3 regions of the Ectothiorhodospira variabilis genome follow, and region 2 is predicted to be linked to each of the others. Evidence: predicted binding sites of a transcription regulator. Region 2 holds the regulator's gene; each other region holds the start of a gene.
What was found. The regulator sigma-54, encoded in region 2, starts transcription at its own class of promoters, with help from an activator protein. The targets are predictions, from matches to a motif close to TGGCANGNTNCNTGCTT.
Positions count from the first base shown of each region.

Region 1: the regulator sigma-54 is predicted to act here: its motif matches at 1,358-1,374, upstream of LPW30_RS09495 (flavodoxin).
Region 3: the regulator sigma-54 is predicted to act here: its motif matches at 1,489-1,505, upstream of glnA (glutamate--ammonia ligase).

Region 1 covers NZ_JAJNAO010000007.1:148,710-150,952, forward strand. Annotated here, with positions in the region: gene LPW30_RS09490 (MotA/TolQ/ExbB proton channel family protein) at 1-586, opposite strand, end outside; gene LPW30_RS09495 (flavodoxin) at 717-1,259, opposite strand; partial or broken gene LPW30_RS09500 (glycine/sarcosine N-methyltransferase) at 2,138-2,243, shown strand, end outside.
Region 2 covers NZ_JAJNAO010000002.1:187,495-189,737, forward strand. Annotated here, with positions in the region: gene lptB (LPS export ABC transporter ATP-binding protein) at 1-107, shown strand, start outside; gene LPW30_RS03505 (RNA polymerase factor sigma-54) at 274-1,773, shown strand; gene hpf (ribosome hibernation-promoting factor, HPF/YfiA family) at 1,836-2,159, shown strand; gene LPW30_RS03515 (PTS sugar transporter subunit IIA) at 2,167-2,243, shown strand, end outside.
Region 3 covers NZ_JAJNAO010000001.1:420,839-423,081, forward strand. Annotated here, with positions in the region: gene glnA (glutamate--ammonia ligase) at 1-1,394, opposite strand, end outside; gene glyQ (glycine--tRNA ligase subunit alpha) at 2,001-2,243, shown strand, end outside.

The DNA of each region.
Region 1 (2,243 bases), on a different contig from region 2:
GCTCCAGACCATTGAGCACCGCCACCACCGGGATGGCCACGGCCAAGCCCACGGCGGTGGTCATCAGAGCCACCCAGATGCCACCTGAAAGGATGGCCGGGTCCACCCGGTTACCCGCCGCCTCCAATTGCTGGAAGGCCACGATCATGCCCAGCACGGTTCCCAGCAGACCCAGTAACGGTGCCAGACTACCGATCACCTCCAGCACCCGGAACTGGCTGCGCAGTTTTTCCAGCCAGCCAGCAGCGATACGCCCCACTTCCTCCCGAATCAGGGGCTCGGGCATATTGGGGTCCCGGCGACCCTGGATAGCTGTTTCCACCACCCGGGCGGCAGGACTGCGGGATCGAGCGAGCACTTCCAGCGCCTTGTCAGCCTGGTGTTGACGCCAGTGCGTCAGCGCCTCATCGAGGCTGCGCTGATCCCCCAGACGCAGCCAACTGAATTGCCAGATCTTGACGAAGATGACGGTAAGCGCCACCACCGACATGACCAGCAAAATGACCACCACCGGACCACCCAGGTCAATCACGGACTGCAGGCCGTGGAGGATGCTGCTTGTTGGGGCTGTATCTTCTGAATTCATGGGGCAAAACCTCGCGGAACCAGTATGCGCCTCAGGCACGCAGGACCAGCATGCTAATGGTGTTGCTAATCATTATCAACGATAGGGCCTAAAAAAACCGCCCCGGAGAGCGCCGGGGCGGCCTGGGTGATCAAACCGGCAGATCGAAATCCGGGGCGATCTGCTTGAGCCACTGCTCGAGACGGGCCTCGGTCTGATCGCTCTGATTGTCCTGGTCCAGCACAAGGCCAACAAACGCCCCATCCACCACCGCCTGAGAGCTGTTGAAGGTATACCCCTCCGTTGGCCACGAACCCACCACGCGCCCCCCTCGATCGGTGACCACATCATGGATTTCCATCAGCGCATCCACGAATTCATCCGGGTATCCCACCTGATCGCCCAAGCCATAGAGGGCTACCGTCTTGCCGGAGAAATCCACCTCTTCCAGCGTCGGCATGAATTCCTCCCAACTCTCCTCTTCGCAATCGGCAGACAGGCCCGGCAACTGGCCCGAACCCATGGTAGGAGTACCAAATATCAGATAGTCATAGCCTGCAATATCATCAGCCGAAACCCGGTTTACATTCAGGGGCTTTGCCATGGTTTCATCATCGAACTTCTTCTTGATCATCTTGGCCACCTTGCGCGTATTGCCGGAGGTGGTACCGAAAAAAATGCCGATTCGCGCCATACTATTGCCCTCTTGGTAAAGAATGGATGACGGGGCGATACTGCGCCCGGGCACTCGCCTTGGGCGCGCCTTGCCCCGTAAGACCTCGCCGAAAGTAGGGGCAATTCCCGTGCCAACGCTGGAAAAAGACAGAGCACTCGCGTATCCTCATGTTTTGGATCACAATTTAATCCTTCCACCCCGCCCTCGCGGCGGGTGGCGTAGCGCACCAGAACAGGGCATTTGCCCCAATGTGGGGTTTGCGACATAGCGCATTCCAGGGCGCACGCAGGTGTCGTGATGAGTGACGAGATACGCGCCCTCTCGCGTGAAGATTCAGTGAATCCCCAGGGCCCAAACTTGCATTCTTCGCGAAAGTCCCCCAAGCTACTAAGGATGCATCAGCGCATAACCTTGAAGGTGCATACGGTGACCGCCACGCAATGCAGTGTGGTAATCAGCCGCAACCAGGCAGGTCTTTGGCGCGAGCAATAACGTAGTCGGAGTTCATATTATTTTGTCGCCCCGTGGGGCGACCACCTGCCAACAAGGCGTCCACGGTTTTCCGCACTCGGGCTACTTGGCCCGAAGGTCATTGAAACGGTCGTGCCCCACGACCCGGCCGCGGTAACCGTCACAAGGAAGACGCACCCCCGCACCCTTTGGGTGATTGCAGGATCCGGGCGGTCGCGACTCTTCTACAGGACACAGCAACACGCCAGCACAGAGTTCGATGGTGGAGGCGGACACCATCGCCGGCAAGCATCAAGCCGGCCACGCATCGCAGACAGGGTCGAATCGTTCGGCCCGGTCATGGCGGTGTGGTCGATATCGTGGAGGCGCTGAGCGCCGCGCGATGCAACGCAAATCAAACACCTCAAATGGCGGGGAACATCACTATGTCCAACACCATGACAGACCAGGATTTTGGCGAGAAGCCGGTAGAACGTCGCGACACCGACAACTACGTGAAGGAATACACCGAATCGTTCGTCGACAAATGGG
Region 2 (2,243 bases):
CCTACATCCTCAGTGGCGGGCACATCATCAGCCAGGGCGCGCCGGAAGACGTACTGGCCGACCCGCAGGTCCGCCGCGTCTATCTGGGGGAGAACTTCCGCCTGTGAAGCCAAGCCCCCCCGTTCAGCATGCGGTTTTCGGGACATGGGTCCCATTTTTGCTGGCACACCGTATAATCTCCCCTGAAAGCATCATTTACGCCGGGGGCCTGCCCCCGCCTTCATCATCAGGCATCAAAGACCCGGGCCCCGGCCCGATGGCGCACATCGTGCTATGTTGAAACCGTCCGTCCAGCTCCGGCTGGGTCAAAACCTGACCATGACCCCCCAGCTGCAGCAGGCCATTCGCCTGCTGCAGCTCTCGACGCTGGAATTGCAGGCCCAGATCCAGGAGACCCTGGAAACCAACCCCATGCTCGAGGCCGTGGAGGGCACGGAGGCCGATCAGGAGACCGCCAGCGAGGAGCCTCGCGAGCAGGAGCAGGCCGAAACCTCCGAGGCAGCAGAAGCAGCGGAGGCCGCCGCCGAGACGGAAGGCAACGCCGACGGCAGTCAGGAGCAGATCCCCGACGAATTACCGGTGGACAGCAACTGGGACGACATCTACGATGTGCCCCCTTCCAGCGCCGGACAGTCGGACCACGACGGGCGAGACCTTTTCGAGAACCAGACCGGCCCCTCGGAAAGCCTGCATGAACACCTCATGTGGCAAGTGCACCTGTCGTCCATGAGTGAGCGTGACCGGGCCATTGCCTTGACCATCATCGATTCCATTAACGAAGACGGCTATCTGGCCGAACCCATCGAGCAGATCCATGCAACCCTGGCCACGGACCGGGAAATGGACCTGGAACTGGATGAGGTGGAAGCCGTACTGAACATGGTTCAGCACCTGGACCCGGTGGGCGTGGGCGCACGTGACCTGGCCGAGTGCCTGACCCTGCAACTGGCTCAGTTCCCGGAGGACACCCCCTGGCTGGCCGAGGCCCGCGCCCTGGCCCGCGAACACCTGGATGCCCTGGGTGCGCGTGACTACAAGGGCGTGCAGCGGCGCCTGGGGCTGGATGATGGCGAGTTGCAGCAGGTGATCGCCCTGATCCAGACACTGAACCCGCGCCCGGGCGGGCTCATCAGCAGCAGTTCGCCCGAATACATCATCCCTGATGTGTTCGTGCGCAAGCGCGAAGGCCGCTGGCAGGTGGAGCTCAACCCGGAAATCGCGCCGCGCTTGCGGGTGAACCCCCTGTATGCCAGTTTCGTGCGCCGCGCCGATTCCAGCCAGGACAACACCTACATGCGCAACAGCCTCCAGGAGGCACGCTGGTTCATCAAGAGCCTGCAAAGCCGCAACGAAACGCTGCTGCGGGTGGGCACAGCCATCGTGGAGCACCAGCGTGCCTTCCTGGAATACGGTGACGAGGCCATGAAACCCCTGGTGCTGCGCGATATCGCCGAGCAACTAGAGATGCATGAGTCCACCATCTCCCGGGTGACCACCCAAAAATTCATGCATACCCCCCGGGGCATCTACGAATTCAAGTATTTCTTTTCCAGCCACGTGGGCACGGCCGACGGCGGTGAGTGTTCAGCCACCGCGATACGCGCCATGATCCGCAAGCTGGTTGCCGAGGAGCCCCAGGGCAAACCCATGAGTGACAGCAAGATCGCCCAGGTCCTGGTGGATCGCGGCATTCATGTGGCACGACGCACGGTCGCCAAGTACCGTGAGGCCATGTCCATTCCGCCATCCAACGAACGCAAGCGGCTCGTTTGAAGCAAACCCACGCAGCCGTCCTGATCATTACCCATCCCTATCCATTCCCAAGGAGTCATCTCATGCAGATCAACCTCACCGGTCATCACGTCGACCTGACCGACGCTCTGCGCAACTACGTCAACGAGAAGTTCGAGCGCCTGGAGCGGCATTTTGACAACGTCATCGACGTGCATGTGATCCTGACCGTGGAGAAGCTGCAGCAAAAGGCCGAGAGCAACCTGTTGCTCAGCGGTAACAGCATCCATGCCGAGGCCACGCATACGGACATGTACGCCGCCATCGACGCCCTGGTGGACAAACTGGATCGCCAGGTGGTGAAGCACAAGGAGAAGCTCAAGGACCACCACCGGGCGGAAGGCTCCCACCGCAACCACATCGAGTGAGCGTTTCATGAACATCGGTGATCTTCTCGCCCCTGAGCGGGTGCACTGCCAGACGGACGTGAGCAGCAAGAAACGTGCGCTGGA
Region 3 (2,243 bases), on a different contig from region 2:
ATGTCGAATTCCACCGGGTGGGTGGTCATGCGCATGCGGGTGACCTCTTCCATCTTCAGGTCGATGTAGGCGTCGAGCATGTCGTCGGTGAAAACGCCGCCAGCGGTCAGGAACTCGCGGTCCTTGTCCAGTGCGTCCAGGGCCTGTTCCAGGGAGGCGCAGACCTGCGGGATCTGCTTTTCCTCTTCCGGGGGCAGGTCGTACAGGTTCTTGTCCATGGCTTCGCCCGGGTGGATCTTGTTCTGGATGCCGTCCAGGCCAGCCATCAGCATGGCAGCAAAGGCCAGGTAGGGGTTGGCGGTGGAGTCGGGGAAGCGCACCTCGATGCGGCGGGCCTTGGGGCTGGACACCCACGGAATCCGGATGGAAGCAGAACGGTTGCGGGCGGAGTAGGCCAGCATGACCGGGGCCTCGAAGCCGGGCACCAGACGCTTGTAGCTGTTGGTGGAGGGGTTGGTGAAGGCGTTCAGGGCGCGGGCATGCTTGATGATGCCGCCCACATAGTACAGGGCCGTTTCGGACAGGCCGCCGTACTTGTCGCCGGCGAACAGGTTCTGGCCGTCCTTGGACAGGGACATGTGCACGTGCATGCCGCTGCCGTTGTCACCCACCAGGGGCTTGGGCATGAAGGTGGCGGTCTTGCCGTAGTTGTGGGCCACGTTCTGCACCACATACTTGAGGATCAGTACCTCGTCGGCCTTGCGGGTGAGGGAGGCAGCACCCACGCCGATCTCGCACTGGCCGGCAGTGGCCACTTCGTGGTGGTGCACCTCGGTGGTCAGGCCCATTTCTTCCAGGGCCATGCACATGGCGGAGCGCAGATCCTGCAGGCTGTCCACCGGCGGTACCGGGAAGTAGCCGCCCTTCACGGTGGGGCGGTGGCCGATGTTGCCGTCTTCAAAGACCTTTTCCGAGTTCCAGCTGGCCTCGTCGGAGTCGATCTGGAAGAAGCAGTTCTGGATGGAGGTGCCCCACTTGATGTCGTCGAAGACGAAGAATTCGTTCTCCGGGCCGAACATGCAGCCGTCAGCGATGCCGGTGCTGGCCAGATAGGCCTCGGCGCGCTGAGCCAGGGAGCGGGGGCAGCGGTCATAGCCCTGCATGGTGGTCGGTTCCACCACCTGGCAGCGCAGGTTCAGGGTGGGCTCGTCGAAGAAGGGATCCATGACAGCGCTTTCGGTATCGGGCATGAGGATCATGTCCGATTCGTTGATGCCCTTCCAGCCGGAGATGGAGGAGCCGTCGAACATCTTGCCGCTTTCCAGTACGTCCTCGTCGATGGTGTGGGCGGGGACGGAGACGTGCTGCTCCTTGCCGCGGCTGTCCACGAAACGGAAGTCGACGAATTTCACGTCGTGTTCCTTGATCATGTTGAGTACGTCGCTTGCTGACATGCGTGCTCCTCCAGGGACTTGAATGATTGCCACTTTGAAATGGGTTGCCCACTGATCAGTCGGCAGGGGCGTTGAAAAACGTTCGGTCGGGATGATGCATGGACCGTGCCATGGTGTGAGTGGTCGAAATATGGGCCTGAGCGGGGCGGTCTGCCCGAAATGGGGTCACCGGCCTGCACCAGGATAGTGCATGCCAGGGTAGCATGCCTCATGTTGGGGCGGGACAGTAACCGGCCTTGCACCATACCCGTGGAATCCCGTTCCATGTGGGAGCGGCCCTTGGCCGCGAAGGGCGCATCTGGCATGAGCACCTGGGTTTGGCATCGGGGCAGGCCCTTCCGAGGGGGGTGTTCCTTACGGCGGGACGCCGTGAATACATCCCTGTAGGCTTGATCGCCGCATCCATGCGGCGAACACCCGCCTCCAGGAACACCCCCCTCGGAAGGGCCGGATGGTCATGGGGCTTCGCCTGTGGAAAGACTTCGCGGCCAAGGGCCGCTCCCACGGGACGGCGCTGGTCTGGCTGCTGCCGACGCCGTTATAATGCGACGCCTTGCGTGGCCGGCGGCCCGCATGCCAATCACGAATCACTTCGGGTCGATCTGAATGTCCTCTCAAGACGTCTCAACCTTCCAGGGGCTCATCCTGGCCCTGCAGGACTATTGGGCCCGGCAGGGCTGCGTGCTGCTCCAGCCCTACGACATGGAGATGGGGGCCGGCACCTTCCACTGGGCCACCTTCCTGCGCGCCGTGGGTCCGGAGCCCTGGCGCACCGCCTATGTGCAGCCCTCGCGGCGCCCCACCGACGGACGCTATGGGGAGAACCCCAACCGCCTGCAGCACTATTAC